Regions from separate parts of the Pseudoalteromonas sp. TP27 genome, predicted to be linked through region 1. Evidence: predicted binding sites of a transcription regulator. Region 1 holds the regulator's gene; each other region holds the start of a gene.
What was found. Region 1 encodes LexA, which represses DNA repair genes until DNA is damaged. Its sites were predicted from a motif close to TACTGTATNNNNATACAGTA; they were not measured.
Positions count from the first base shown of each region.

Region 2: the regulator LexA is predicted to act here: its motif matches at 7,102-7,121, upstream of recN (DNA repair protein RecN).
Region 3: the regulator LexA is predicted to act here: its motif matches at 8,707-8,726, upstream of uvrD (DNA helicase II).

Region 1 covers NZ_JARDAK010000018.1:11,079-22,168, reverse strand. Annotated here, with positions in the region: gene PX700_RS17320 (COX15/CtaA family protein) at 1-563, opposite strand, end outside; gene PX700_RS17315 (transmembrane cytochrome oxidase associated protein) at 594-1,088, opposite strand; gene PX700_RS17310 (SURF1 family protein) at 1,078-1,818, opposite strand; gene PX700_RS17305 (DUF2909 domain-containing protein) at 1,772-2,065, shown strand; gene PX700_RS17300 (cytochrome c oxidase subunit 3) at 2,043-2,918, opposite strand; gene PX700_RS17295 (cytochrome c oxidase assembly protein) at 2,954-3,484, opposite strand; gene ctaD (cytochrome c oxidase subunit I) at 3,484-5,076, opposite strand; gene coxB (cytochrome c oxidase subunit II) at 5,076-6,218, opposite strand; gene lexA (transcriptional repressor LexA) at 6,693-7,310, opposite strand; gene PX700_RS17275 (PaaI family thioesterase) at 7,478-7,918, shown strand; gene PX700_RS17270 (hypothetical protein) at 7,929-8,309, opposite strand; gene PX700_RS17265 (hypothetical protein) at 8,623-9,348, shown strand; gene PX700_RS17260 (chaperone modulator CbpM) at 9,424-9,744, opposite strand; gene PX700_RS17255 (DnaJ C-terminal domain-containing protein) at 9,744-10,712, opposite strand; gene PX700_RS17250 (endonuclease) at 10,955-11,090, shown strand, end outside.
Region 2 covers NZ_JARDAK010000001.1:340,386-351,475, reverse strand. Annotated here, with positions in the region: gene gltB (glutamate synthase large subunit) at 1-961, shown strand, start outside; gene PX700_RS01555 (FAD-dependent oxidoreductase) at 971-2,386, shown strand; gene PX700_RS01550 (IS4 family transposase) at 2,524-3,789, shown strand; gene PX700_RS01545 (GGDEF domain-containing protein) at 4,771-5,034, shown strand; gene recN (DNA repair protein RecN) at 5,405-7,078, opposite strand; gene PX700_RS01535 (hypothetical protein) at 7,411-7,707, opposite strand; gene nadK (NAD(+) kinase) at 7,982-8,866, opposite strand; gene PX700_RS01525 (HrcA family transcriptional regulator) at 9,021-9,986, shown strand; gene grpE (nucleotide exchange factor GrpE) at 10,045-10,656, shown strand; gene PX700_RS01515 (Bcr/CflA family multidrug efflux MFS transporter) at 10,692-11,090, opposite strand, start outside.
Region 3 covers NZ_JARDAK010000032.1:6,652-17,741, forward strand. Annotated here, with positions in the region: gene PX700_RS20645 (NUDIX domain-containing protein) at 1-401, opposite strand, end outside; gene PX700_RS20650 (hypothetical protein) at 449-982, opposite strand; gene PX700_RS20655 (hypothetical protein) at 984-3,659, opposite strand; gene PX700_RS20660 (hypothetical protein) at 3,665-5,899, opposite strand; gene PX700_RS20665 (hypothetical protein) at 5,890-7,119, opposite strand; partial or broken gene PX700_RS20670 (dUTP diphosphatase) at 7,214-7,672, opposite strand; gene PX700_RS20675 (YacL family protein) at 7,778-8,146, opposite strand; gene PX700_RS20680 (hypothetical protein) at 8,263-8,487, opposite strand; gene uvrD (DNA helicase II) at 8,791-10,956, shown strand; gene PX700_RS20690 (tRNA(Met) cytidine acetyltransferase TmcA domain-containing protein) at 10,934-11,090, shown strand, end outside.

The sequences.
Region 1 (11,090 bases):
GCTATTTGAATAACCAACACACTAAGCGCAATTAAACTCAAACCAAAATAACGCTTTGCGCCGCTATCTCCACCCATTATAGGTTTGGCAGTTAGTCGCAAATATAAAAGCGTTATAAGTGACAAAATACTAAAGCCACCCAATAAGTGGCCCATTACAATAAGCGGCTGCAGGTTCATAGTGACAGTCCACATACCAAGCGCTGCCTGAAACACCACTAGCAGAAGTAAAGCTAAAGGCAATTTAACTGGTGTTGTTAGGTATTGACGTTTTACAAAAGCCAATACAAACAAACCTAAAATAAGTAACCCTAAGGCGCCTGCAAAATAGCGATGAATCATTTCTTTCCACGCTTTTGCGGTTTCGAACATCATATCTGGGTAACTTTGGGTTGCTAAGGCTATGTCGGCCTCATGTTTAGGTACCGTTAAAAAGCCATAACAGCCTGGCCAATCGGGGCATCCTAAACCTGCGTCACTTAAGCGGGTGTAAGCGCCTAAGGCCACAACAATTAAAGCGAGCAATCCTGTTATTAATACTAAGTTTTTATAATTTTTATACATTAAACACTCCAACTTAAATAAGCTGATCAATTAGCTAGAACGAGAATAATTGAGTAGTTTTTTTAGATCTTTTAATAACCCTTTTTGCACTAAACGATTTTCTTGTGGCTCGACTTTAAAGGGGTATTCAAGTACCACTAACCCCATATGATCAATTAAATACAAACTTGCAGGATTTAAACTCTGTTGCTCGGTAATAATTTTCCATGGTAGATTTTTATTGTCGGGGCTTCCCATTACAGCCATATCCACTTTTCCTTGGTTTTTACCGAGTGCCACATATAAGTTATTAAGTGCATTGAGCTGTTCGCTGCATGGGGTGTTACATTCGTTTGAATAATTAAGTGCGATAGTCCATTGTTTTGGATTATTTTGCGGCCAATTTTCAAATTTTATTTCTTGGCTTAAAAACTCGCCATTGTTAGTAATTGCAGTAGGTAACCAATCGAACTTTAATGCGCCATATGCCAAAACTAATGGGATAGCGCAGCAACCCACAAACAAAAAAAGAGGATTATTTTTCATTAGATGTCCTTTTTTTACTCGCAAAAATAGCCACAACAGCACATGCAACAGCAATTAAAAACCATTGCACAGCGTAGGCATTATGCTTTTGAGGGCTCATAACAACAGCCTCATAATGAGGTGTTGCAATCTCATCACCAGTACCTTGTCTATAAGCCATAAAATTAATTAATGATTGCTGGCTTTGAGTGCTCAGCATATTCAAGTCGATAGATTGGATTCTTGTAGGTAAGTCGTTATTTGTCGTTGTATCTTCAAGCGTAAAGCTACTTAAGTTATTTTCTTTTATTTGCGCTTTAAGAATAAAAACACCTGTAGGCAGAGTAACCTTTGGCAGTGTATCTCTAGCTATAGGCGCTTTTACCCATCCTAAATTAACTAAAATCACTTTTTCTTCGCTGTCAGGCTTTAGTAAAGCAAGTAAGTCGTAACCTACTTGTCCGTTATAAACTTGATTATCTAAAAGCCAATATTGGTTTTGTACAAACCGCCCTTTTAACTCAACCAATACACCTGTTTTGTTCCAGCTGTCAGGCAGGTTAAGTAATTGAGACCAGCTCATCACACCACGAGTCTGTTGCTTAGCAATAGCGGTTAGTTGCTGCTGCTTTTGCTCACCCCGCTCCAGCTGCCAAAATCCTAATCGCACACACACAAGTACAACAACCACAACCATACAAAGTGTGATTATTGAGCTAAGCTTTTGTTTGTGCCATAAAACTAACTGCATAAGGTTCAACTCAGTGATTATTAAAATTATTATCGTACTGTTATTACTATTTATACTTTTTAACTTATTTAGAGCATTGTTTATTATGGTGTCAGGGAAAACTGGGGGGCGACCTATGTCTCACTTTTTAGGTCGTCGCGTATTGTTTTCGGTCGTTGTTCTAATTTTTGTTATTGCAGCGCTTAAACTTGGTTTTATTACAGCGAATAGCTCGCCAATAAACGCTACAGCACATATACAAATATAAATAAACACAACCAAACAACATCAACAAAATGCCAATACCAAGCAGCTGCTTGAAAAGCAAAATGCTTATCTTTAGTAAAGTGCCCTTTTAATATCCGTAAAAATATTACAAATAAAAGTACGGTTCCTAGCATTACATGCATGCCATGAAAACCAGTCAATAAAAAGAACGTATTACCGTAAACACCTGCATCAAGCGTTAGGTTGAGGTCATTATATGCATGTATGTATTCCTCAACTTGCAGCCCTAAAAAGCAAACACCTAATAAAATAGTGGCGCCCAAAAACACTTTAAGTGGCGTGCGCTTATTGTTTTCCATTGCTACATGAGCAAAATGTAAGGTAACTGAGGAGGTAAGCAGTATTAAGGTATTTATAAGCGGCAGACCTTGCCAACCCATAGCTTGGGTTGTATCACCGCTAGGAGTAGATACGAGAGGCCAAACAGCTTCAAACGTAGGCCAAAGTACTTCGTTGGTCATTGCATTATTACCCGCGCCACCTAACCATGGGACCGATAGGACTCGCGCATAAAATAATGCACCAAAAAAGGCCATAAAAAACATCACTTCAGAAAAAATAAACCAGCTCATCCCTTGCCTAAATGATCGATCCATTTGTGCTGAGTACAACCCTTGAGCAGACTCGCTGATAACATTTTTAAACCAGCTATAAAGCATATACAAAAGTACAGCTATGCCAACGTACAGTAAATAAACGCCACTGCCGCCTTCTTTTCCTATGTTCATAACAGTTAATGCAGCGCCTACAGCAATAAAAAATAATGCTATAGCCCCTACAATAGGCCAAGGACTTTGCTCTGGTACGTAATAGTTTTCATATTTTTGATTCATGTTACTTACTCCTAGTTTTACACTAGACATGCAGGCTAGTTATTACTCGCAACTAGCTGCTCACTAATATCAAATACGGTGTACGACAGCGTCAACTCTTCAATATCGCTTGGTAATGCGGTATCAACATAAAACAGTAATTTAAATTCAAGCTCTTCTCCTGCTTTTAGAGGTTGTTGATCAAAACAAAAACAGGCAATTTTATGTAAATACTTAGCCGCTTTACCTGGAGATACAGACGGCACCGCTTGCATTACTTTGTCGAGGTCACTGCTATTTTTAGCACTAAACATTACCTCACGCATGGCACCGGGTTTAACAGTAACGCTGTACTCTTTTGATTTAACAACAAACGGCGCACCAGCTTGCGCATGAGTTGTAAAACTCACGCCTATTTCGCGATCTTGCACTATTTGCGTACTTCGCTCTGCTTGCTCAAGTGACGGTTTACCATTAAGCCCTGTTACATCGCAAAACACGTCGTACAAGGGCACTAAGGCAAACGCAAAGGCAAACATACCTATACAAATAAGAACCAAGCGTTTAAGTAACGGTGCGTGTGTCATTACTTGATTACCGGCGGTATAGAGAAGGTATGATAAGGCGCAGGAGAGTCAACTTCCCACTCAAGCCCTTCAGCCCCATCCCATACTTTTGCAGGCACTTTATCGCCACCGCGTGCACATTTAATTACTACAGCCACAAACAGTAGTTGCGATAAACCAAAGGCAAAACCGCCTATACTTATAATTGCGTTAAAGTCGGCAAATTGCAGTGCATAATCGGGAATTCGACGTGGCATACCAGCAAGTCCTACAAAATGCATAGGGAAAAACAGAACGTTAACGCTCACCAGCGATAGCCAAAAATGCCATTTAGCTAGCGTGATATTAAACATGTTGCCTGTCCATTTGGGTAGCCAATAATAAGCACCTGCCATTATCGAAAACACAGCCCCTGTTACTAATACATAATGAAAATGCGCCACTACAAAATAAGTATCGTGGTACTGAAAGTCAGCAGGTGTAATTGCCAGCATCAACCCCGAAAAGCCACCCAAGGTAAACAGCACTATAAAAGCAATACTAAAAAGCATGGGCACTTCAAAAGTAATTGAGCCTTTCCACATTGTGGCAACCCAGTTAAATACTTTTACTCCTGTGGGCACCGATATAAGCATGGTTGCGTACATAAAAAATAACTCACCTGCAACCGGCATGCCTGTAGTAAACATATGATGCGCCCAAACAATAAAGCTCAATAGTGCTATGGAGGATGTGGCGTACACCATTGAGGCATAACCAAAAAGTCTTTTACGAGAAAAAGTGGGCACTATGGTCGATATAATGCCAAAGGCAGGAAGAATCATTATGTATACTTCTGGGTGACCAAAAAACCAAAAAATGTGTTGGAACATCACTGGGTCGCCGCCACCTGCAGCATCAAAAAAACTGGTCGCAAAGTACTTATCGGTAAGCACCATAGTTACCGCTCCCGCAAGCACTGGCATTACTGCTATTAATAAAAAAGCGGTAATTAACCATGTCCACACAAATAGCGGTAACTTCATCCACGACATACCGGGTGCACGTAAATTCACTATGGTTACAATCACATTAATTGCACCCATAATTGAGCTAATTCCCATAATATGTACGGCAAATACAAACATTGCAGTGTTATCGTTACTATAAGTTGTAGAGAGAGGAGCATAAAAAGTCCAACCAAATGCAGGTCCTCCACCGGGCATAAATAACGATGCAAGTAAGATTAAAAATGCAAACGGTAAAATCCAAAAGCTCCAGTTATTCATTCTTGGTAATGCCATATCTGGTGCGCCAATCATTAGTGGTATCATCCAATTAGCAAGGCCTGTAAAGGCCGGCATAACCGCACCAAACACCATAATTAAACCGTGTACTGTGGTCATTTGATTAAAAAAGTGAGGATCGACCAGCTGTAAACCAGGTTGAAATAATTCAGCCCTGATCACCATGGCCATTCCGCCGCCAATTAAAAACATGGTCAGCGAAAAAATTAAATATAAACTACCAATATCTTTATGGTTAGTTGTATAAAGCCAGCGTTTAAAACCTTTTACAGGATGATGAGCATGGTGAGCTTCATTGGCGTTAGGTTGTTCTACTATGCTACTCATTAGTTCGCCTCCACTTTGGCATCAATTGCTGCCTGTATTTGACTCGGCTGAATAACATCACCCGTATCGTTACCCCATGCATTACGTTTATAAGTAATAACAGCTGCTAATTGCTTTATAGATAACTGCTTAGCAAATGCTTGCATTGCCGTACCGGGTCGCCCATGAATAACTACATCAATGTGATCTTTTATATCGCCAAGCACTATCGGGCTTCCTTTAAGTGCAGGAAATACACCCGGTAACCCCATACCTGTAGGTTGATGACACGCCGCGCAACTGGCCATATACACTTGCTCGCCTAAAGTCATTAACTCTTCTTTAGGTAACGTTTGATCAAGCAGAGCAGCGTCGGCCAGTGCTGCTTTTTGTTTTGCTTGCTTTGCATCGGCTAGCCATACTTTAAAGTCAGCTTCAGATTTAGCTTCAACCACTACGGGCATAAAGCCATGGTCTTTACCGCAAAGCTCAGCACATTGACCTCGGTAAATACCTTCTTCATTAATATTGGTCCATGTTTCGTTTATAAATCCCGGGTTAGCGTCTTTTTTCACAGCAAAATCAGGTACCCACCATGAGTGAATAACATCATCAGAGGTCATTAAAAAACGTACTTTTTGGTTTATTGGCAGTACAAGCGGTTTATCTACTTCAAGTAAATAATTAGGATTTTTATCTGCAAGATTCGCTATTTCGTCTTGAGGGGTGGATAAAATAGAATAAAATGCGACGTCTTCGCCCATATATTCATAGTGCCATTTCCATTGCGAGCCTGTAATTTTAATAGTGAGATCAGCTTTGCTGGCATCTTCCATTGCAATTAGGGTTTTAGTGGCTGGTACTGCCATAGCAATTAAAATAACGAATGGAATAGCTGTCCAAAGTATTTCTACTTTAGTGCTTTCGTGAAATTGGGCAGGTACAGCCCCTTTAGATTTACGGTGATGAATCAGTGCCCAAAACATAATTGCGAACACTATCACCCCAATCACACAACATATTATAAATATGGTCATGTGCAGCTGATATACATTATTGCTTATATCGGTTACGCCTTTGCGCATATTGTACTGGCTGTTAGCCAAAACATGCTGCGGAAAAGCAATCAATACAAGCCACAAGGTAGAGGTCAGTTTACCCATGTGACGGCTCCTTTGATGCTATTGCGAGTGCAAAGCGAAGAGGCATACGGCTTAAACGCCAATTCGTTATTTTTATTATTTAACCAATCCTGTTTTTTTGATTGGTATCACTGTCCCAACAAAGAGTTTGTATATTGTGTGTTCTCAAAACTGAAAGCTGTGAGTTATTGTTAGTTCAGCACACTAATGATTAGCTAAAAAATGAGCAACAAGCAAGCTTTAGTATAAAAAACAACCGAGTAATATTTAAAAATTAGTCAAGTATCTGCAAGCATATCGACTATTTAATATTCAAAAAGCGAGCAAAACAAAGGGGTGTAACACATGAGGAAGGAGAAAAGCATGAGTGAAAAAAAGTTTACAGCTTAAATAATTAGTTAGCTGTTTAAGATATATTTTAGTACGAATTTTAAAACAAAAATGCGCACTAAAAAGTGCGCATGAATAAATTGATTGCTTAAAGCAATCTAAAATCTACATCCAATCGGCGTTTCTTATTACGCCAACAGCTAGGCCTTCAATGTTAAAAGACTCATTTTCAAGGTCTACTTCAATAGATTCAAAATCGTCGTTTTCAGCATGAAGTAATACTTTACGACCCGCTTTCTCAAGACGTTTTACAGTTACGTCTTCATCTACGCGGGCAACAACAACTTGCCCGTTTTCAGCGGTTTGAGTACGATGTACAGCAAGTAAATCACCATCCATAATACCAATATCCTTCATGCTCATACCATTAACGCGTAGTAAAAAATCGGCGGCTGGTTTAAACATTAATGGATCGATTTTACAATGACTTTCAACGTGCTCTTGCGCCAAAATAGGTGAACCCGCAGCAACACGCCCTATAAGTGGTAAACCTAATTGTTCAGGCTCTTCTTCTTCAATTAATTGAATACCACGGCTTGCACCTGGTTTCATTTTAATTGCGCCTTTTTTAGCAAGTGCTTTTAAATGTTCTTCAGCAGCATTGGCACTTTTAAAACCTAGTGTTTGCGCTATTTCAGCACGTGTAGGAGGCATACCAGTGTCTTTAATAAAAACTTTAATTAGTTCGAGTATTTGAGCTTGGCGGTTCGTTAATGGTCGCATACAACTGGTTTTCCATACAGTACATTTAACTGTGAGTATATACAGTTAAATAAAAATCGCAAATTTAAATTATGTCTTAAAATAGCCAAAGTAATTTCACTTGTGTACATTTTAGGGATATAACTAAAGCTAAGTTTATAAATGATTAAAAAGGCAAAGGAGTCGTTATGAGTATTTGGTATCAACCTATTACTTTAGAGTTTTGCAAACAGCTAGATGAAGGTATAAATGGTCAAGGTACGCTGATGAAAACTATGGGGATAGAAATCACAGAAATTGGTGATGATTACTTAGTTGCAACTATGCCTGCCATACCTGAGCATCATAACCCAATGGGAATGGTTCACGGTGGTGCTAATGTTGTACTTGCCGAAACAGTAGCGAGTTATGCCGCTAACTTTGTTGTCGATTTCACAAAATTTTACTGTGTAGGGCAGGAAATTAGCGCAAGCCATTTAAAAGCATCTCGCAATGGTACTTTAACTGCCACGGCAAGAGCATTTCATATTGGCAAACGTAGTTCAGTATGGGAAATAAAAATTACAAATAGCCGCAATGAGCTGTGCTGCGTATCAAAAATGACCGCAGCAGTCGTAGAGCGAAGATAGTTACTTATAGTTACTTTTCGATTGGGTAAATTGTAATTTCCATACCCGCACCAATCGCAGATATACGTAATAATGTATCTGCATCTAATGCTTGGTTAAAGCACTTAGGAGATGTGCCTGATTCAAAACCAATATCAAACGTTCTACGTGAACAACCTAACCATTGCTTTAGCGCGTTACGCGAACACGATTCAATAAGCTCACATATATGGTTTATTGCTTTATCAGGCGTGCTAACTTCACCTGTAGCTTCAATACGCGCTAATTGACGGTATTCGTCTTTGTCATAATGTAAAATCGTAGCGACTTTCTTCAAATCTGCCACTAGCAAACTAATATCTTGCTTTGATTCAAGCTCAAGATCTACATTTAAAAATTGAATTTCCGACATCGTTTCGTATTTATCCTCTAATAATTTCATTGCAAACTTTAACGCAGTTTTACCGTTATACCAAATCAACTATGCCCTATTAACCACTTTATATGGATATTTCGCAGCTTTTAAGTATTTTTTAGCATTTAAAGCTAGCTGGATATCAAACATCCAGCTCAATTAGACAAATAAGTCATGTTAGGAATTTAACTGTAATCTTTTTTATTTTTAAATGATTACAGTAAGCTATAGTTTAAACTGCGACAAAATGTCGCAGTAACTAATCCCATTAATGTAATAAACTAACCTCTAAAAATAATAAGACTAAAACATGAATAAAAAAATATTTAAACATGCGCGCAAGTTTCATAAATGGTTAGGTTATTTATTAGCACTACAAATTTTAGCATGGTTGCTAGGTGGCTTAGTTATGAGCGCAATTCCACTTGATAAAGTACACGGCAAACATTTAGCAACAAAAGTCCTTAGTAAATCATTTACACAAGCCGACTACCCAACATCACTTGATAATATTACGTCGCAAGTCGCTAACCCAACACAAATATTATTTGAAGGCTTTTTAACTACACCACTTATTACCGTTATTAGTAATGCCGAGCAGCAAAGCTTTAATGCCCTTACAGGAAGGCCTTTTGAGCCACCTACAAAAATACAAATTACTGCTAATGCTAAAGCACACTTACTTATTGACGCTCAAGTAATAAGTACAACCCTACTAAAAAAGGGCACCAGAGAAGTAGGATATAAAACCAATGTTTGGCAGGTACAATTTGACGACATGTTGAGTACAACACTTTACTTAGCTGAAAGTAACGGCAAAGTAGTGACTATTCGCAGCACACTATGGCGAATATTCGACTTTTTTTGGATGTTACATATTATGGATTACGATGAGCGAGAGGATTTTAATAATCCACTGCTTATTAGTTTTGCAGCAACCAGTGTACTTTTTTGCCTAAGCGGGATATTACTACTTATAAAAAATATACGACTAAAGCGATTAATCTCAATTAAAAGTAAGAACAAATCAAAATAGTCATATTAATTTTTAGGAGCTAGCGCACTCTCATTAAAGAGTGTGCAATCGCTAAACACTGATATTAGAATAATTTTATTCCAAGTGGTTAAATCGACTCAAATGTCGTTTTAACATTTCGTTTTCTAAAATCAACTCATCACGCTCATTCAGCAATTGTAAAATTAACGCTATTGCCGACCAATCTAACGAAAAGTCATGCTGAATACGGGCCGCTTTTTTGACTAAGGTTACTGCAGATACCGTAAATTTCCATTCTGCAACATGCTCTCCTTCAATAGGCACAGCAATACTATGTTCAACTAGCTCATATAAAATTGCTTCGTTAATATCACTACTCAAACATAGCTCTGTACTGGTAAGTAAATCTTCTTTTTGTGTCACAATAATTTGCATTATGGTTTACTCCAGTCGCTGCGGGGATCAAAGTGAGCTTTTTCGGCTAATTCTTCCCAAAGCTTTTTACTGGTTTCATTAATAGATGTTGGATTAACAATTTTAAGTACAGCAAATAAGTCACCTTTGGCTTTTTTACTAATTAATCCCTTACCTTTAATACGCAAACGTTGACCAGACTGGCTATTAGGCGGAATCGTTAGTTGAATTTTTCCTGTTAATGTCGGCAAATTTATTTTTGTGCCAAGAGCCGCTTCCCATGCTGCAAGAGGGACGACTATATTTAAATTATGACCTTCAACATCAAATAGTGGGTGAGGCACTAAACTAATTTGTAAGTACAAATCGCCATTTTGTCCATTCGCAGACCCTAATCCACCTTGCCCTTTTAGTCGAATTCGCTCGCCATTTACTGAACCTGCTGGAATTTTCACTTTAAGTGATTTTTTAATTTCAGAGACACGACCACTACTATCTCGCTGCGGTAACATAAACTCAACAGGCTTAACGGTATCAACTAAAGTTTCTTCAAGAAAAATTGGGAACTCTATTTCCACATCTTGTCCTTTTTGCGCGCGAGCAGCGTTACTTCTGCTTTGCCCTGAACGATCAAACCCACCGCCTCCGCCAAACATTGAATTAATGAAGTCAGAAAATTCCTCATCAGTTTGCGGATCACTTTGCTGATAATTACCTTGTGAAGAACCAGCGCTACCGCGATAATTTGTTTGCTGCTGACGAGCACGATTTTGTTGATGGCGACGTAGCTCGTCGTATTTTTTACGTTCTTCTTTGTTATGGATGACTTCGTAAGCTTCTGCTATTTCTTTAAATTTATCTTCTGCTTGAGGCTCTTTGCTTACATCTGGGTGATATTTTCTGGCTAACTTTTTATAAGCTACTTTAACCGCTTTATCATCTGCATCAGGCGATATCCCAAGTACTGAATAATAATCAACAAATTTCATTTGCAATCCAAATCCCCATATTGAGTAAGCTTTAAGCATACTCCTTAACTTATAATATTGTGTAGCTAAAATACAATAAATAGTAAGAAATAAATGAATAGTAAAATAACTTTGAAGAAAAAATTAATTAGACACTTTTTAGTAATATTCCTAGTAATATAAGTGCAGGCCTTAAGTTAACTTTATCTTTTATCTTCAGGGCTTTAAACTAGGCATTCCTGTAGTTCACATTTGTGATGGATATGACTCGATTTATTCTGGCCTTGTTGGCTTGCTGTGTGTGTGTTTCGGTATCAGCCGAACAATTTACCCGCTTTTCAACCGCTAAAAGACATCTAATTAAAACCCTACCTGATAACGCTAAAAGCATTTACTGCG
Region 2 (11,090 bases), on a different contig from region 1:
TTTGCTTGAAGCAATTGAAGGTAAAACAGCAAAACAGAAAAAAATTGATTTATCGTCTGTTATTGCTCAACCAAATAACCCAACAGGTGAGACTCTTTATTGTAGTGCGCCTAACAGCTCGCATTACTTAGGTGAGTTAAACGAAAGTTTATTAGCTAAAGCACAAGACGCTATCGATACTTCAAGCGGTATTTCGCTAGTGAGCCGAATTTGTAATACAGATCGCTCGGTTGGTGCAATGCTTTCTGGCTATATTGCCGATAAACATGGCAACCAAGGTATGGCGGCTGACCCTGTAGCAATTGAGCTACACGGTACAGCGGGCCAATCATTTGGCGTGTGGAATGCTGGTGGCCTTGAAATGACACTCGTTGGCGATGCTAACGATTATGTAGGCAAAGGCATGGCAGGTGGTAAGTTAGTTATTCGTCCGCCACTTGGTTCATCTTTTGAAAGTCATAAAGCAACAATTGCAGGCAACACATGTTTATACGGCGCAACGGGTGGCAAACTGTTTGCTGCAGGTTGTGCCGGCGAGCGATTTGCAGTGCGTAACTCTGGCGTGCAAGCGGTTGTAGAAGGCGTAGGTGATAACGGTTGTGAATACATGACGGGCGGCGTTGTATGTGTACTTGGTAATGTAGGTGTTAACTTTGGTGCGGGTATGACCGGTGGTTTTGCTTATATTTTAGATGAGCGAAATGATTTTGAAAAACGCATTAATCCAGAGCTAGTAGAAATAGTAACGCTGGATGAATTAACATCGCATCAAGAGCATTTGCGCGGTTTAATTGCTGAGCATTTAGAGCTTACGGGTTCGTGCAGAGCAGAAAGCATTTTAGCTAACTTTGAACTGTACTTACCGATGTTCAAATTAGTAAAACCAATATCAAGCGACGTAAAAAGTTTACTCGGGCATCGCGCTCGCAGTAGTGCCGAACTACGTGTTCAGGCGCAATAAGGGGGCAGTATGAGCGAAAATGTATATCAATTTATAGACGTGCAGCGTGTAGACCCACGCAAAAAACCAATCTCGTCACGTAAAAAATCTTTCGTAGAAATTTACGAACCCTTTTCAGAGAATCAGGTTAATTCACAAGCTGACCGTTGTTTAGATTGTGGTAACCCATACTGTGAGTGGAAATGTCCAGTACATAACTACATTCCACAATGGTTAAAGTTAATACGCACGGGCCGTATTATAGAGGCGGCTGAGCTTTCTCATCGTACAAATAGCTTGCCAGAGGTATGTGGGCGTGTTTGCCCACAAGACCGCTTGTGTGAAGGTTCGTGTACGCTCGATGAAGAGTTTGGTGCAGTTACCATCGGTAATATTGAAAAATACATTACTGATGAGGCATTTAAAATGGGCTGGAAGCCTGATATGTCTTATGTAACATGGACTGACAAAAAAGTAGCCATTATTGGTGCAGGTCCTGCAGGTTTGGGGTGTGCTGATATTTTAGTACGTAATGGCGTTAAACCAGTGGTGTTTGACCGTCATCCAGAAATTGGCGGATTACTCACTTTTGGTATTCCTTCTTTTAAACTTGAAAAATCAGTAATGCAAAAGCGCCGTGAAATTTTCACTGAAATGGGCGTTGAGTTTAAGTTAAATGTTGAAGTAGGTGTTGATATTACACTTGATCAAATTTTAGCTGATTATGACGCTGTATTTTTAGGGGTTGGTACGTATCAGAGTATGCGTGCAGGCCTTGAAAACGAAGACGCCGCGGGCGTTCACGATGCACTGCCATTTTTAATTGGTAACACAAACCGTGTAATGGGCTACGACGAGACAAAACAACCGTGTATTGATATGGCTAACCAAAAAGTAGTTGTACTTGGTGGTGGTGATACGGCTATGGACTGTGTACGTACGTCTATTCGTCAAAACGCTGCAAAAGTAACGTGTGCTTATCGTCGTGATAAAGAAAATATGCCGGGTTCTAAACGTGAGGTTAAAAACGCGAAAGAAGAAGGTGTTATATTTACGTATAACGTTCAGCCTAAAGGCATTGTATTGAACAATAAAGGTAAAGTGACCGGCGTTAAAATGGTTAAAACTAAATTAGGTGAACCTGACGCAAAAGGCAGAAGCCGTGCTGAAGACGTACCTGGTTCAGAGCATGTTATTGAAGCAGACCAAGTTATCATGGCGTTTGGTTTCCAACCTCACAAAATGGATTGGCTAGAAAAATACGATGTAGAAATAAACCACTGGGGTGGCATAAATGCACCAGAACAAGGTGAGTTTACACATCAAACAACTAACCCTAAAATATTTGCTGGTGGCGATATAGTACGAGGTTCAGATTTAGTAGTAACTGCTATTTTTGAAGGACGTAATGCTGCAGAAGGTATTATGGACTACTTGAAAGTTTAATTGTTTATTTGTATAAACAATATTAAAAGCAAGCCATGTGGCTTTAATGCCGATCATTTAAGAAATAGTTAATAGCACTTGAACGATCTTCTAGGTATGTAAGAATCCGAATTCTTTTGTAGAATTCGGATTTTTTTATGCAACTCTCTAATGCTCTCGATATTATTAACAACATCAAACCTAATGACGTTGAAACACTTGCAGATTTACTTCCTTTATCCCTTATCGAAGAAGCCTATGCGCTGACCGAAACCGTTACACTACGGAAAAGAAAACTAACCCTAGAATCGATAGCCGATGTCGTTAATATGCTCGACATTATTGACCGAGAAGGGAAGCCATTTGTTGCGCCAAGTGCTTTAACTCAGCGTCGTAAAAATCTAGGTGAAGCCGCCATGAAAGCCTTATTTGAATGCACCCAAAGACATTGGAATGAAGACGCTAACCACCCTCATTGGAATGGACTTACCTTGCTGGGTATCGATGGTGTTGTTTGGCGTACGGATGACTCCCCCCAAAATAATGAGGCCTTTACAAAACCGGCCAATACACAATACCCACAGGTCAGAATGGTGTGTCAAATGGAGCTGAGCAGCCATTTAATAACGGGGAGCGCTTTTGATGATTACAAGGTCAATGAAATGGTACTGGCTGAAAAGCTTATAGAAACTACACCCGATAACAGCCTCACTTTATTCGACAAAGGTTTTTATTCTTTAGGGCTTTTACATAAATTGCAAACAACTGGCAGTGAACGCCATTGGCTAATCCCCCTGAAAAAAAATGTGCAATATGACGTTATTCAAACATTAGGGCGTAATGATAAATTAGTCCAACTTAGCAGCAACCCAAGAGCAAGAAAAATGTGGCCAACGCTGCCTGACACCTTAATAGCGAGGTTAGTGACTCGAAAAATAAAGGGGAAATCATACAGTGTGATGACATCAATGACAGATCCGATGCGATATCCGTCAGCCGATATAGGCGATTTGTACAGTCACCGCTGGGAGATAGAGCTTGGTTATCGCGAACAAAAGCAATATATGCTGGGTAATCGATTAACATTAAGAAGTCGCTTACCAGCGCTTGTAAAGCAAGAGCTGTGGGGAGTGTTGTTTACTTATAATATGGTGCGATATCAGATGGTAAAAATGTGTCACACATTAAAAAGTGATTATTTACCGTACCAACTGAGTTTCAATGGTAGTTTAGCTCAAATAATGAGGTTGCTTGTTGGATTACCTTATTCAACACCTGGAGCCATACCACGTCAATTAAAATATTTTTATGCGATGGCAGAAAGCCTCATTCTAGAGCCTCGAAGGGGGCGAAGTTTTCCTCGTTCAGTCAGGCCAAGACCGCAGCGATACGCTAGAAATAAAAAAGCCATTCACCTTAAGTGAACAGCATTAGCTCATAGTTCGACTTTTTTCTTCGATAGGGTCTATAGCAATGCTTTATACCAACCTGCATAAATCTTTGATCAATTTAACGAATTAAATTGCACTATAACGTCGTTAAAAATTTTTTATTTACGACTGCATGGATGCAGGAGGTAGAGCAATGCAGGGAGCAATTGCCGAGAACAACTAGATACAAAAATTTTTGCCTAGTTCTAGCGTAATTTTCTTAACGTTAAATAGGCCCCATATATAAGCAGATTGGTATTAGATAGTTAGCTTAGCGTTTAACAGCAGCTATTGTTTAGTATGTACTTTAGTCGTTTGTTTATTTATTGGTGTCTAATATAAGTAGGGGGTAGAGAAGTCTGTCACTATAATTTATACGCACCATACGCACCATACGCACCATACGCACCATACGCACCATACGCACCATACGCACCGTATACGCCGTATGCACTTATGTTCTACTTAACTCTTACTAGCACAGAGTACGGGGCTTATATGAGTATTTCATATGGCTTATTTAATGCGCGAACTTAAGGGAGGCCATTTGATATAGTTTTATTTTTATCGGCGATTTTTTAGATTTTGCTATGCTAATATATTTAATATATGTAGCTATGGCCCTGAATTTTGCCTAATTGGTATTTGCTCTCACTCTTATATTTGTCGCGTCAATAATCAACTATTATGAATACTCAAAAAAGAATACAGCAGTAAAATAAATGGTTTGCGTCAAAAAATAATTTTTCAGCAACTATAAACCCTTTCGCTGGTCTGCCAAGTCATCGTTTTACTCTTAATAACCTTTTGATTATTAAGAGTAAGTTTAAAAATAAAAATAATAATATTCTATTTGTAATTTTATTAGCTGATGTCGATAACGTTAAAAACTAATGATCAACTTGGCCACGATTTCAGTGGTGGATCACTTATCAACTTGGCTAAAATATTTGAGGGAAGCATTCTTTAAATGCGATTGCTTTACGTTGGGACAGTGAAGAGTTTCTAATTGTCACTCCAAATGCAACAGCTCGGGAGGGAGAGCAAGTTGCAGAAAAAATTCACAACTCTCTTAACGCTTCCGCTGTGGGTTTGTTTTCAAAGAATGTAAATTTAACACTAAGTATTGGCGCAACGCCAGCTAGTGCAGAGCGCCCTATAGACCTCGACATCAAACGCGAGGATGAACTACTTTATAAAGCAAAAGAGCAAGGAAAAAACAGAACTTGCTCCTCTTAATTGTTATGCGCATTAGTCCATTGAAAACGAATCAAGGGATGGCTTTATTTTAGCTTTTCTGCGTTTTACGCTCAAATAACAAACTACATTACACGTAACTTGCATTGTAATTAAAGCCCAATAACTAATGCTTAAATCACTTAGCCCATTTACCTTTTCGTTAGAAAAGTAATAGGCCACAACGGCTAGTTGAAAAACTAAAAAGCTATTTAAAAACCTAAATAAACGTTGTTTAAAACAAGTATGTTTATATTTACTAAATATAATTAAACAGGTGCTTAGTACTAATAACAACCAACTTAAAATTATACAAAAATCAACTAAGGTATTGTGCATTATTTAATCCTTGAAGACGTTATTTACTAACACATTAAGCGTGAGCCATTATTAGTTCTTTAGCATTTGCTTTAGCGGTTTTGCTTACATTGTCGCCACCAAGTAAACGGGCTATTTCATTAATACGGCCATCTTTATTCAAAGGCAGCATATGAGTAAACGTCTCCCCTTGTGATATTTCTTTAGCTACAAAAAACTGCTGATGCGCACTACTAGCTACTTGTGGTAAATGAGTAACACAAATTACTTGAGTAGACTTACCTAGCTGGCGCAATAATTTACCTACAGCCGATGCGGTAGGGCCTGATATACCGACATCAACTTCATCAAAAATAAGCGTTGGGGTTGTTACTTTTTGGGCAATAATTACCTGTATAGCAAGGCTTATACGAGAAAGCTCACCACCTGATGCTACTTTAGCTAATGGTTGAAGTGGCTGCCCCGGATTAGTTGATACTAAAAAAGATACATTATCAAAGCCTAAGCTGTTTGGTGTACGATTACTCTCTTGAGTTAGGGCTATTTCAAAAACACCGTTTTCCATTGATAAATTAGCCATGCTTTCACTTATTAGTGTGTTAAGTGTATTAGCATACTCGCAGCGGCTTTTACTTAGCTGATCAGCCGCTTGCTTATAAGTAAGTAACGCGTTTTCTATTTCTGACTCTAGTTGCTCTAAGCGATTACTATTATTACTTATTGACTCGAGCTCTTGAGCAATCGATTGATGAAACTCAACCAATTGCTGTGGCTTTATATGGTGCTTGCGTGCTAAATCCATCGCACCACTTAACCTATTCTCTACTTCACCTAAGCGGGCAGGGTCTAAATCTGTTTGCTCAGTGTAATTACGCACTTCGCGGCTTGCTTCTTCAACTTGTACAGCCGCTTCGCTAAGCAGTGCAGCCACGCTTGCTAAACTTTCGTCATATTGAGCCAGTTCAGTAAATTGTTGAGCGCTATGCTGTAGTAATGAACAAGCATTTTGCTCATCACTTTCATACAAGTGTTGTAATTCACGTTGGCACGATTCTAATATCGTTTGGCTATTACTTAGTTTGTAATGCTCAGCCTCAATTAAATCAAACTCATTTTCTTGTAAGGCAAATTCATCAAGCTCAGCAACTTGATACTCTAACAATTGCTTTTGCGCTGCTTGTTGCTGCTGTTGTTGTTCTAAGTGCTTAAATTCTTTTTGTAAGTTAGCAAACTGTTTATAGCTTTTATTTACTGAGTTTACTAAATGATGATGTCCTGCATAGGCATCTAAAAGCTGTAACTGATGCTCAGCTTTTAATAAATGTTGGTGGGCATGTTGTCCATGAATAGATATTAAATATTGACCAAGTTCTTTTAATTGCGATGCAGTAACCGCACTGCCATTAATATAGCTTTTACTACGGCCATTTTTGCAGACAACACGGCGTAATAAACATTCATTATCGCCATTGTTTAGCATATGTTGCTCTAAAAATGCTTGAGCAAGTGGTAAATTTGTTAAGTCAAATTGTGCACATACTTCTGCTTTATCAGAGCTTGGGCGAACTGCTGATGCTTCAGCGCGCTCACCTAAGCATAGCGATAGGGCGTCAATAGCAATAGACTTACCAGCGCCAGTCTCACCTGTGATCGCGGTCATTCCACTGCACCATTCAGTGCTTAAATTACTTACGATTGCAAAATTTTTAACTTCTAAACCAATTAACATACTGTTTATCCATCCAGTCAATTAACTGTTAATTTATACAGTGTTTTTGGTTTTTGCAAATTAAATTTTTATTATCTACACAACGCTTACATCATGGCTTAATGTTGTATCGGAGGTTATATGAAAGTCATTTTTATTATTATCAATAGGTTGCGTGTTATTTTTGGATTCAAGCAGAGCTATAAGCATAGGTAATGTATTTATATAAAACTCTCTATTATAGTGGATTCCTTGCTGAGGTAATTCTGCTACAAAACGCTCCATGTTATCAATTAATGGCTGAATAAAGCTTGTTTGATTAGTTTTAATTAACTCATTAGATAAAGTATTTATTAGTAACCTTGTTGTATCTTCAAGTCGCTGTAAGTTTTCTTCTGTATATGTTTGAACAACAAAAAATTATTTACAATAGCTTGGATGCGAGAAATGTATTTTGGACGAATCAATTTAGCATCAAGTAATTCATTAAGCTTTGCTTTAAGGCAGAGGTTCACGTGAGTAGTACGTTCATGAAAGAGTTTTCTTTTTGCTTCTATTATCTTTTTACGATTACTTTCGATTTTTATATAACTAGCTAAAAGCGTAATTAATAGTAGTAAAGCAAAGAATACGGCATAACCCATTGCCATTTGTTCCTGATACAATTAATTATTATTTTTAGCCAGCATTTTGCTCTATTGCTTAACTTTTGGCAATAAAGTTAGAGGAATTTGTATTTCAGGTTGAATTTTTCGTTGTGTATTTTCTCTTCATATTAGGCATAACGTAAATAACGCGGTGCCCATCAGTGATAAGTTTAACGGTAAGCAAAAGTAACCATGTGTTGCTAACTACTTTCCTGAGACGATTATTTTTATGTTGACTGTCTAAATATAAGTCGGCCACCGAGCTTGTTGAAGAAGTCTAATATAAACGACTACCCCAATTGAGTTTTGTACGCAAAACGTTGTAGTACGAGTAATTTTTTGGATGAATTAAGCGCAACTGTTTATCAGCTTTTTTAATAACTACTTCATCGCCGGGCAATACGGCAAGCACGACATGGCTGTCGCAACTTACTTGAAGGCTGTCTGTGTTTTCTAAACTTAGCTTTAAACGTACTTCGTTATCGGCATCGACCACTAAAGGTCTGCTGGATAAGGTATGAGGAAACATAGGTACTAACGATATTGCATTTAGCTCTGGCGTTAATATTGGCCCGCCACCGGATAGCGAATAGGCTGTAGAGCCTGTAGGGGTTGATACGATTAAACCATCAGAGCGCTGAGAGAATACAAAGTCATTATTTATAAAGGCTTCAAACTCAATCATGTGCGCTACTTTATCGGCATGAAGTACCGCTTCGTTAACGGCTGAGTTTGCACTTTTTAATTCGTTATGGCGATATACTTCTACTTCTAATAAAAAGCGTTTTTCTTCAAGATATTCACCACTGAGGACTTGCTCTAAGCTCGCTTCAAACCCCTCAGGGTTTAAATCAGTTAAAAAGCCAAGGTTACCTCTATTCACACCAATAACAGCAATATTAAAGCGTGCAAGCACGCGTGCTGCGCCAAGCATGTTACCGTCACCGCCTACAACAATGGCTAAATCGGCTTGTTCACCTAAGTCGACTAATTTAACGAGTTTGTCTGAAGGGATATTATCTAATTGACTCCCTGTGCGTTTTTCTACTATTACCTCAAAACCAAGCGCAAGTAAAAATGTATGTAGACGCTGCAGAGTAGCCGCTGCTCCCGGATGATTAGGTTTGCCAATTAGGCCTATGGTGTTAAAAGGAGAGTCCATAATGTACGCACAAAGAGATTTAATAATTGTAGAGTAACTCAAAACAGAAGTGTTTGAAAATACAGATTATAGCAATATTATAAACCATCAGTTTTATTCACTGTGAGTTAGCTGCACGACTTGAAAAACAACTAAACGCCCCGATATCTCTTTCATGCAACAAGATGTAGATACCATGAAACTAAACCCACGAGATCAGCAAATTTTTTCAGCTGTTATGAACATGTACTGTAATGGTGAGGGTTTGCCCGTCCCATCAACAAAAGTTGCTAAGCTTAAAGGCATGGCAGTGTGTTCGGCTACGGTACGTAATGCTATGGCTCGCTTAGAAAAAGTGGGCTTATTGTACTCACCTCATACATCCGCAGGGCGAGTGCCGACAAATGAAGGGTTTGATTATTGGTTTGACGAATTTTTTGTGCTTGCTGATATTGCTAATTATTGGCAACCACAGCAGTCACAACTTGTTGAGCTCGCGCATGGCTTGAGCCAAAAGTATCAAGTATGTTGTTGTGTTGGTTTACCACAAGCCAGTTCGCAGCAAGTATTTAGAGTAGAAGTGCTTGATTTTGATTCTACCGACTGGCTTATTTTATTAATCGATAGAGCAGGGCAGAGTCATAATATTTGTATTGATAAACCTCATGATTCGTCAGACTCCGTTCGTTATCAATTTGCCACGTGGTTAAATACCGTATTTAGCCAGCAAACCTTAATGGAAGGTTTATACCGTATGCAAGCTATGGCAAATACAGCGCCTCGAAATTGTCACGATTCGCTTAATCAATGGACGCGTCAACTAAGCCAAAAGTTAGGCTCAGATAATAGTATTGTTGTTGGTGAAAATTACCTCTACAAACAAATAGACTGCGAACAAAGTTTAAATATTGGTGTTTCGTTTTTAAATTATGTAGAAGATAAGCTTGCTTTTAAAAATGGTGTATCGGTACTTAATAGCGAAAAATTACCTTTTACTGAGTGCGATGAATTGATTGTAATAAGCGTGCCTTACTTTCAAAATCAAGAATATCAAAGCCGCTTTTGTATAATTTGCCCTAAATCAGCGCAGATTGAAGAAATAATTCAAGAATTTAAATTAATTGAGACATCTAACTCTTGAATCTTTTTATTCAATCCCCATAATTACCGCAGTTGAAAAGAATTGGAGCACGTATTTTATGTCTGAGCAGACACAAAACCCTGAGCAAGAAGTAGAATTAAACGAAGAAATTTCTAAAATGCAGGCTGATGTAGAAGCAGCAGTTGAAGCCGCTGATCAACATTCAGAGCAAGAGCAAAGCCCTGAAGCCGAAATAGCGATGCTATATGCAGAGCTTGAAGCCGCTAAGCAAACAATTGCCGATCAAAAAGATGGCGTTGTTCGTGCAGCCGCAGACGTAGATAATATTCGTCGTCGTGCAGCACAAGATGTAGAAAAAGCGCATAAATTTGCACTAGAAAAATTTGCTAACGAATTACTACCTGTAATCGATAACCTTGAACGCGCGATTGAGTTTTCTGACAAAGAAAATGAAACATTAAAGCCGTTACTTGAAGGTATCGATATGACGGTTAAGAGCTTTAATGATGCTGTCTCTAAATTTGGTGTTGAAATTGTAAACCCACAAGGTGAGCAGTTTAATCCAGATTTTCATCAAGCAATGTCAATTCAACCAAGTAACGATGTAACACCTAATACAGTACTTGCTGTTATGCAAAAAGGTTACACATTAAACGGTCGTTTATTACGCCCTGCAATGGTTATGGTTTCTAAAGCTGCTGACGCTTAATTAATTTAAGATTATTAGCTTTGATAAAAAATGCCTCATAAAGAGGCATTTTTTTTGTCTTTTTTATAGTGAATTAGCTGTACGAGCATAGTGAGTAACACAGCACTAAACATTAAACTCGAAAATGGCACTGCGCTTTTTGCATGCATAATAGCGAGTAGCGGGCCAACTAATGCGCCACTACCAAAACGAAGTGTGCCAATTACGGCCGTTGCTGTACCTGTGTTTTTTTCAAACTTCATTAATATTAGCGAGTCTGCATTACTTGCTGTGACGCCTAAACTCATCATTAATGGCGCAATAGCAGCCACAATATAATAAAGTGATAAGTGCAATAAGCTAAATGTTAACAGCGCAAGCCCCGATACAAACCCACATACAAGCCCAATATAGAGCATTTTACGAGAGCCAAGCCTAGGCACTATTCGCGTATT
Region 3 (11,090 bases), on a different contig from region 1:
ATCTTCTTTAATCTAGTAGACTTAACAACTGTTGAAGATAGTTTTACTTCTTCTAACAGCTCTCTTTCCATCGCTTTTTGAAGTGACTCTTCAAGATCTATGATGCCACCTTTTGTAATAATGTCGTCCATATCCCAATGACCACCAACGGCTACGGCAATCTTGTTGTGAAGACGGCTTTCTCCGCCTTTAGACGTTCTTTCATAAGCCCATACTTTGCCGTTGTGCGTGAAAATAGAGATAGGTAGTACTTGCCTAAAATCTTCATCATTTTCGAGCATCGCTCTTTGTCCTAGCATAAGGTCTGCTAGGTTTAACTCATAATCTACAAAACCGTGTTCTCTATGCTCAACAGCTGAAGCCTTGATACAAACTATATGTTCTTGATGTTTTTTGTTCATTTTTATTTACCACAATTGAATTTATTAAAGTTGTTATTTTTACTAGTTTACAAAAGGCCTAGCTTTCGTTTCATGTCTAAGGAAATGTTATCTAATGTGCGCTGATAAACATCATCTACAAGTGATGTTAATTCCTCTGTTTTCGATTCTTTTTCGGCTCTCAACTGCTCGATTAGTTCTTCTTTAGTTTTCTGCATAAGACCACGACCTTTCTTCGATATTCGCTTTTCTTTTGAGGCATTAAGCTCATCATTTGCATTATTAAAATGCGTTAAGAGAGCCTCACAATAAGACGTTGTTTTACTGTAGAATAAAGGCTGTGGTTTTACATTTGGGCCGACTAATTCTGCGACTTCTTTTTTAGTTATTAAGTAATTACCTTTAGTAACGTAATCTGATTTCTTTCCATGTTTTTTAATAAATGCTATCTTTTTTCCTTTCAGACTTTCAATAGCATCATAGGCTTTACCTGATCTTTTGGATGGTTCTGCCCAGTCAGGTCTAGAGCTTTTTTCAGGTTTAGCCTCTTCTGGCAATTCACTGGTATCTAAATATTTAGATAGGTAATCGTCAATATTCATATTAAGCTGCTCTATTTAGTTGTTTGGAAATATTCAAAGTTTCTTCTAAGTACTCAATAAACTCTTTATATTTGTTTGTGTTTCTAGCGAGCTCTCTTATTCGTTTAAGTGCATCACGAACTACAGGCTCATGCATTTCTCTAATGAAATTAGGTAAAGCTGCATTACGACATGCTCTAATATCTGTACTTATATAAAACATAATGCCATTGTAATTCCCTTCTGAAATATTGGCATTTATACAGCCCAAGCAAAATTTAGGTTCTGCTTTATGTGGTTGGGGAACACCGTCTTCAGAGCATTTTGCAAAACGCTCTGTATTGACGCGAAGCATACACGTTACCCATGGTCTAGGGCTTATATTTATAATACGCTCTTCGCTGATCTTATTGCTTAATGCAATGTACTCTTCATGAGAGACTACTTTTGTACTATGTACGGCTTTTGTTAACATGTGATCAAATGCACCTGCAAATATTCGATCATTATTAGTCAATGAAAGTAACTGCTGCCTAACAATGTCTTTTATGACAGTTCTTTTTGCAATCTGGTAAAAAGCACTCGTCTCTTTGTCACGCAAATATGCCATGAAAAAAGACTCATCTAAGTGTTTAAAGTTAGCTCGAATAAACTTACCAATATCTCCTCTATACCTTCTAAGTGCTGCCTCAGCCCAAATGTGACGGAATGCATGAGGGGTCGGATAAGCTACATCCAGTAATAGTTGCGAGCGAATTTTAGTTATATCTGATGGAGTTAGTTCAATACTCACATCATTTAACATTTCTTTTGTTTTTAAAGTTAACTTATCATCGAATATTTTTGTTTCTAACTCAGGTAACTCTCCATTTCTGTATAACTCTATCTTTGTGATAAATGATTGTGAGTTATTAGTTTGACAGAGAATATATATTGGCAAATCTTTTTCTAATTTCTCGAAATCAATTCTCAATTGCTCATCATTGCTACTGAGAATTTTTTCTTTTTCTGAGTAATTTCGAATAAAATCAGGCCATGCATAATCAACCAGGTTGGTAATGAACATCGATGATTCTGAAGATGGAGTTGTACCTTTACTGCGAGATTTTGAAGCAAAATAGATTGCAGGCAAGTTACTTTCAGATTCATTTAACTTAGCTAATAGGTCTATAACAATGTATGCATATTGAGTGATTTCCCTATCCAGTTTTGTTTTTCCGCTTGTTTTCTCAACAGTCCAGTTAACCATAAACCTAAGTGATGTATAAAAATTATCTAAGACGGTTTCATTTATCTTTAAATTGATATTATTCAGTGAAAACCCAAATTCACTTCTTCTCCAACCAAGCAGCCCTACTACAAGTGTTGCTCCGCAGGCCATGACCATGTTTAAACCAGCTTTAAATTTTCTTACACCATCACTCTTTGATTCTATACAGATTCGACTACTGTGTTTTTGACAGAGTTTTATAGCCTCATTAGGCTTATTGGGTAATGTCTGTTTGAAGGTGTTCAACGTCTTATTACATATTGATATAAGCTTTTTAAAATCAATATCTGGATCTTCATCGTTGGCTTTTAAAACGGCTAGATATTCTTTAAAGATACTCTCTTCTTTCTTGATTTTTTTATCGTTCAACCTCGCGAATAAAATAGAGCGCACGAACTCTTGGGCGTCATACCTGTCAGGCAATTTAGCTTTTGCTATTATTTCATTGATAACATCTAACTTAAACGCACTGGCCACAATGGCAAACTGGTTATAGTTTTTAATGAAGTTTTTAAGGGATGTATCATAAATCTGCTCTAACTTTTTCTTTGACCAAACTCTCGCTTGGTGAGCTGGTAAGTCAGTTAATTTCTCCCCCATGAGTGCTTGGGCGACTATAGGCTGAATGCTTTCTAAATTTCCTTGCTCTAAATCTCTTTGAACTTCATGTATCGTTTCATTTAATGTAATTCTAGCAGCTATAGCATACTGAATATTTTCTTCAAATAAGCTACCACAATGATCTATATAGTGCTTTCCAATGTCTAAGCCTAAATAGTTAAATGAATCCCCGTTTTGATACTCGCTTAAATTCATTCCTAAAGAAGTGCTACAAGCTGTGTTTAAAGCTTCTTGCTCGGTATCAATGGTAATGCCGCCTATTAGCCCTTCAACATTGTAGAGCTTTAGGTATTGAACAAGGTTGTTTAAACTTAAGGCACTACCAGATAATGATTGAAAAGCTGGAGGAGAGAAGCTTTTAACTATATTGTTAGTGTGTACTTTATGGCTAAATGCATAGTTATAAAAATTTTGAACATTGTTTTTATCAATGGCATCTACATTGTAACTTTTTAAAAAAGAACATACTTTTGCTATAAAGTTAAATCCATTTCGATGGTAATAATAAAGCGTTGCCGATTTATCTAAATGCTCTAGAAAAAGAACCTTTGCAAACTCTTGATTCGTAAGCTCTATTTCTGCACCATGACATACAACCTTATAGACTCTTTCCCCATTAAATTGTGGAAAACTAAAAAGACTAAAATCCAACTCGAAAATACCGGCAATACTATTACTTTCAAATTGCCACTTGTCGTCAGTGAAAGAGCAATTATCAATTACATTGTGCAATACCATTATATCGTTCATTTCTTGAATAAGCGTTTCATATGCTGTTTTTTTTATGCTTCGTAGATTTCTTTGCATGATTGCTACCTCATGTGTGCGCTAAATAATGGTGGTAAAATTGAGGCAAGTTCTTTATATAGTTTCTCACCTTTGTCTTTTGTTGAGAAACGCTGGTATTCAAACAACTTTTCTACCCATTCAACTGTTGGAAGGACTGTCATTAATAGGTACTCAGGGGAGTTTTTAGCCAATATATGATGCTTCTTTTTTACTTCAGATAAGAAATGTCTAAGTTTTACTACTGTTTCTGGTGAGTCAACGAGATAAATTGTGTCGCTTGGCTCATCAACATCTTTATAACTGGTTAGAAAGCCTAAATCATTTACTTTCCCGTCCTCTTTACCTGTTACAAGCTTCATTCTAGTAAGTGTTTCTTCTGTTTTAGCTGAAATGTATTCTGAAGCATTTGTAAACTGAGAATTAAACGCCTGCTTTTCAGATTCTGATGCCTTAAAAAGATTAACGGTTAGATCTTGTATTACAGCTCTTGTTATTAAGCCTGTGTTATTCATCCATTCTTCGTTATTTGGTGTTAGGTAGTCATTTCGTTCTGTTTTATTTGTATGAGAATGAAAGTTAGTCAGTTGAGTTGGGTTAAAATTATCTGACGACGCATAAACTGCCGCTGTTTTGATTGAAGAAGGTTTAAATAAATGTCGTTTGCATGGTGTATCACAATTTTCCCATAACTCTTCAACAGTTCTGTTTTTCCCTAGTGCGCTAATACCATTATCAAGTAGCTTTGTTATGGCCTTTAAAAAAACGAGTGATGACTTCTCTTTATCTGATTGAGTAATGATTTTCTCGTTTAGATATGTGTTTAGGAAGTTTATAAATCTCGCAAAAGACACTCCTGTTGCGACATCTTTCAATGACCCAGTTAATTTAGCTGAATTATCGTACTTTGGTGTTCTTTGTAAAATGAATAAAAGGATTGCACTGCCTAGGGTTGTATTAGTGCTTATTTCCTTTGGTTTATGAACAGTCTTTGCACGTCCTTTATAATACTCATTCCTAATATGTGTGATCTTACCGTTTCGCCTTCTAATAAATTGAAAGTTACTTCCAGATAACTTTGCGATATCAGATGCTTGAACGGTTTGTGTTGCCATAAGCCAGTGAAATAGTAAGTGCTCTCCTTGGCTGGCTGGAACTTGAAGTTCTTCTTTATTACCGCTATGCACATATTCAGCAAGTTCATGCAAAAAAAACACAGAAAAAAATAACTTATTTCTGGAAGTGATTATTGAAGGTGAGTTGAAAGCGGACTTATTTCTAAAAAAGGCCTCATCATAGCGCTTTAAGTCATCTTCTCGAATGTTTTCGGAAAGAAACAGCTTGATAGCTGTTTTTAGATTAGCAGATGGCTCTTCTAATGAATGATATGCTGCTCGTAAAACATCAAATGTTGTTAAAAAGCACTTTCTAACATGTACGTCATGCTCGCTTTTTACAGGAAATTGGGCTCTTGGTCGCTCAACCGGTATTTCATCAGATGTGATGGGGGCATCAAGAAATAACGCTATTAATGCTTCCTTTGCTTTCAATGTTTCTAACATTGCAATTTCAATAGTAATACTAAACGATTTTATCGTAGCTTTTGGTGATGCTAATCGAGAAAACAATGTATGCCCTATACCAACATCATCTCTTCGTAACCAAGTATGCTGAGCAAACCAAGCAGCCAAGTTTATCTGGTCTCGCTCGGAAGAAGGGGCTGGCTTTGTTTTTGACAGTGTAAAAAGGTAGGCATATTGCGCTTCAGATAGCTGTTCTTTGAACCACTCATCTTCAATAGCGAGCTTAATCATTGATTTAATAGCATGAAGGCCTGAACTTTGAGGTTTAACTTTGTCGATGTTCACTCTATGCGTTTCAAATTTTTTTAAAATCTTGATTCGATCTTTTTTTTCAAAGGGTTCAGAACACATAAAATCGATAAAGATTTTATATGTTGAATGAGCTTGCTTCTTATGAGTTATAGTCCCCTTATTATCAACAAAGACGAGGTAGTTAGCCCTATTAAGTGTTGAGAAGATAAGCTTAATGTGGTCTGGGGTGTTAGGCGAAATTGTCACATTATGAGGTGCATAATCACCACCTTCGTAGCTAGGGATTGAAAATTGATTAGCATTAATGTCAAATACTAGCTCAGCAACCTTAGACTTGGATGCTAATTCTTTATCCATCCTTATTTGTTGGTTTATCAGTTTTTCTTGCAGCTTTTTAGAGAATTCAGAGTTAGCTTCTAGAACCATTGTTGCTTCTCCTCAAAATCTTTTTTGATGTTGCAAGAGCGAATATATTCTTTTGTAGTCTCAGAAGCATATTTTCCTTTGGCGTTATGTCCCATGAGCCTTGCCAAAGTAATATAAACAATAGAAGTCGCAGTGACATTGTCGATTGCTATCTGGTGACTTTCAGCTAAATAATAAAACTTATCTGTACCAAAACTATGCCTTAGAACATGATGTGTATGATCTTTTTCTAATAGCTGACCATCTAAAGGTAGCATTCCATTTTTTTGTTTCTCTAATACAATTTTGCATACCTCTGTGAATACAAGTGATGCTCTTTTTACTGAAATTGGTGTGCCGAAATAGACGGTATCGTCATTCAAGAAAAAGTGATCCGAGTCGCTTTCTGGACGTTCTTTGTCGTAATACTCTTTCATTCTCAATAACAGCTCACGAGTGAAAAAGATATTTCTAGGCAGGCCGAATCCATTTCTCCGTGACTTAGTATATTTACCCTGAAGGTAAAAGATGAATTCATCTTTAGTTGGGTTATCTTTCATCTCTTTAAACAATGAAAGTAAACCTTTATGCTTTTTATTACCGACCTCAAAATCATTAAGTAGAATGCCTACATTTTCTTTAGATCTTAAGCCTACTTCGCCGCCAGTCTTCAAAAGCAACTCATCTCTAATACTCGAAGTGTTTTGATAAATAATAGATCTAAGATCTGGTGTTAAATATTTTACAGCTGTTCTAGGTTTTTTATTATCTCTTGCTTGCTCTTGAAGTCTGGGTTCAATCATAAGATTTTTTATATTGGTGAAACCAGCATTAGCTAAATAGTTATAATATGCTTTAAGAGCTGAAACATGCTTCTTTACAACACCTTCACTTTTCTTAAGCTTGTCGATCAATATGTCATTTATATAATAGTTTAATATTTTATTTGAAAGATTGTGGTGGGTAGCTATAGATACTTCTGAATTAGATAAAGCATATTCTTCTATCCATTGGAGGAAGTTCCTCAATTTTTCTAATATCAATTCCACTTGCTTTCTCTTTATCTGGTTTTCTTTCAGTTTCTGGGTAACAAAACCTTTTTTTCCTACTTTTCTTTCTAAAACATAAATGGTTTGATTCTTTGTTAATGAATGAGAAAAGCAACTAGGCAATAACATGAGAGAAAGATCGTCACATATAAATAATGGAGTCTTATATTTTTTTGAATCAATCTCTAACATACTTATTCACCTATTTTAATGTTGCGCAACATATTATCACTTACTAGTGATAAAAAGATACGTTTTCTTGTTTAGTGTGTAGGGGGATAGTTAAAAAGTTTAACGTGTTTTTACCTACGTAGCCGCGATATAAATCATCAATATCCATACCCATTTGCGCCATACAGCCGGCGAATGCAGCGGCATTAAACGTTTTATCTGCAACAGCAGACGCCGCTAATATTTCTAGCGTTTGTTTAAAGTCATCCGCTTGTTGAGCATTACTAAGCTCAGCTTCAAGTTGCTTTGCTAGGTCTTCGTAGCTAGTTTTACCGTCAATTCTGAGCGATAAACCAAAATGAAAAATATCAACCAACTCTAAAATAACTTGTTCAGTATCTGGTGTTTGTTTTTTCCACCATTTCCAACCATGATGATCCAACATTTCAGCACACTCAACCCAAATAGCGCGGTACCATTCAAACCCTTGAGTAAACCATTGCTCATGTACTTTAGTATTCATGGCGTTTTGCATTTCTAGCATTACTACTAGCTTGTTTAAATTGGCAGACATATCAATTCCTGTCGTTTTGGTTGGCGTAATTTCGTTGGTGTAATAATACAGATAAAATGCTGATTGTGCATTGCTGTATATTTTTATTAGTGTGCTAGGGTCTGTTTATCTTGAGGTAGTAAATTCATGCCAAGAATCAATTAAATCAATAAAATCTTCAAAACCACAACCACTGCTTAAACCATTTTCTTCAAGTCCTAAGTCGTCATCTTGGTACGCGATTAGGTCTTCACTATCTTGATGAAGTGCATGGGCTTCAAATAATGCTTCGTCTTTCGTTAATATTAAATCTATTTCTTGGCCTTTTAGCGTTAGCGGCTCATAGCTTGAACTCACCGATGCAATAAGCGCTTGCACCATTGCTACTTTGTCTTTGCCTATTTCTTCGTTTAGCCAGCGACCAATAATGGCATGTTCGCTACTTATTTTAATACGTAACCCGCTAATAGGATCGCGAATAAATTGATATTCCATAGGGTTTGCCTGTAAATCTTTAATTGCGTAATTATATACGTAAACGCCCATAAACCACAGGACATATAAAGCAAAATAGCGCCACATGGGCGCTATTTTATTCTGCTTTAAAGCCGTTAACTTCGCGATCTATAACGCGCGGCGTCAATAATTGACCATAAGTAAATAATAGGCACAAGTACAAAACCTACAAGCACATAAATTAGTGCGTAACTTATTATAATAGCGAGTGCAAAAAATATAGCCGCTAAAATACGCCCTTGTACTAATTGACCCAAACCAGGAAAAAATATATTACATAATGCTGCTATTACGTTACCGCCAGAACCTTGATCCGCCATACTAACCTCTGTATTTATTTAATTTTATAATTATTTACTTACACACTTTATGCCAATTTATTAAAGCTTACAAATCAAATAGTTAAATTAGTCTAGATTTATGGAGTTAGTAAATTTTGCTAACTTTAGGTCAAATTAGCAATTTTTGTTATGCGTTTGCACTTTTTCGTTTGTTTAAATAAGTAGCAAGTTACTCGTTTTGAACACTATTTTATAAATAGCTGTTTATAAAAACAGTATTTTATTTAGCCTAACAAAAACACCTGTTATACTGGCCACAATATTGATTAAAAAGGCGTAACGATGGACGTTTCACAATTACTCGATGGCTTAAATGACAAACAACGCGATGCCGTTGCAGCCCCACTACAAAACATGCTGGTATTAGCAGGTGCTGGGTCTGGTAAAACACGAGTGTTAGTTCATCGTATTGCGTGGCTTATGCAAGTTGAGCAAGCCTCTGCTTACAGTATTTTTGCAGTTACCTTTACTAATAAAGCAGCTAAAGAAATGCGTAGCCGCGTTGAAGAAACACTAAAAGCCCCTGTAGGTGGTATGTGGATTGGTACGTTCCATGGTTTATCGCATCGTATTTTACGTGCTCATCACCGTGAAGCTAACTTACCAGAAGCCTTTCAAATTTTAGACTCTGACGATCAGCTTCGGATGATCAAGCGCTTATTAAAATCGATGAATATTGATGATAAAAAATGGCCTGCTAAACAATTTGGCTGGTACATAAGCGCCAAAAAAGATGAAGCTCTACGCCCTAAAGATATTCAAGCATACGATATTAACGAGCAAATGATGCTGCGTGTTTACGCCGCCTATCAAGAGGCCTGTGATAGAGCGGGCCTTGTTGATTTTGCTGAAATATTACTACGTAGCTACGAAGTATTAAAAAATAACCCAACGTTACTGCGCCATTATCAGCAACGCTTTGCACATATGCTAGTCGACGAGTTCCAAGATACAAATACCATTCAATATGCATGGTTAAAATTACTTGCTGGCGATACAAATAGCATTATGATTGTAGGCGACGATGACCAAAGTATTTACGGTTGGCGCGGTGCTAAAATCGAAAACATTAAACGATTTTTAACTGACTTTAGCGCTGAAACCATTCGTCTTGAACAAAACTACCGTTCAACCGCGACTATTTTGAAAGCGTCTAACGCATTAATTCAAAATAACTCAGAACGTATGGGTAAAAGCTTATGGACCGACGGTAACGATGGCGAGCCAATCTCTATTTATGCAGCATTTAATGAGCTAGACGAAGCACGCTTTGTAAGTAGCAAATTACGAAGCTGGTTAAATGCAGGTAATGCGCTGCAAGATGCAGCAATTTTGTACCGTAGTAACGCGCAATCTCGAGTGCTCGAGGAAGCCATGCTGCAAGAAGGCTTAAAATACCGTATTTATGGTGGTATGCGATTCTTCGAACGACAAGAAATTAAAGATGCGTTGTCGTACTTACGCCTAGTGGGTAATCGTCAAGATGATGCCGCTTTTGAGCGCGTAATTAATACGCCAGCGCGCGGTATTGGTGATAAAACATTGAGCCATATACGCGACTGCGCACGAGCAGAATCATTACCACTTTGGTATGCAGCAAAAGCAATTGTGGAACAACAACATTTATCTGGTCGTGCTTCTGGTGCAGTTACTAAGTTTGTAGAACTAGTTGAACAAATAGAAGATAAAATTAGCGATCTAACTTTACATGAGCAAGCCAAGTACACAATTCAAACCTCAGGTTTGATGGCAATGTACCAAGCTGAAAAAGGCGAAAAAGGCCGTGCTCGTGTAGAAAACTTAGAAGAGCTTATTAGTGCATGTGATCAGTATGAGCTTCCTGAAGATGAGGAATACAGCTCGCCTTTACAAGGCTTTTTAGCACATACATCACTTGAGTCAGGTGAAGGGCAAGCAGAAGAGCACGAAGACGCAGTTCAGATGATGACGCTTCACTCAGCCAAAGGCTTAGAGTTTCCGCTAGTCTTTATGGTGGGCGTAGAAGAAGGCATGTTCCCTTCTCAGCAAAGCAACGAAGAGTCGGGTCGCTTGGAAGAAGAGCGCCGCCTTTGCTATGTAGGCATGACACGAGCAATGGATAAGTTATACATTAGCCATGCTGAGAGTCGCCGCTTATACGGGCAAGAAAAATACCATAGCCCATCACGCTTTTTACGCGAAATCCCTGAGGACTGCGTTGAGGAAATCCGTATTAAAACACAGGTTTCTCGTCCACCTGCCGCCGGGCGTTTTAGTGCTTCTGTTAGCCATGCCGCATTTGAAGACAGTGGCTTTAACTTAGGTCAACGAGTACTTCATGCTAAGTTTGGCATTGGTACCGTACTTAATTACGAAGGCAGTGGCGCGCAATCTCGCGTACAAGTTAACTTTGATGACCTTGGCAGTAAATGGTTAGTAACGGCCTATGCACGATTACAAGCAGTATAAAACACATCTAAGTGAGTTAGAACAACAACTAGCTGGCGCGTATCATCGTCAGCTGGTGCTAATTACTGGCAGCTCAACTTGGTGTTATGAATTACTTAATTCATTAATAGATGAAAACAATACACTTGTTGTAT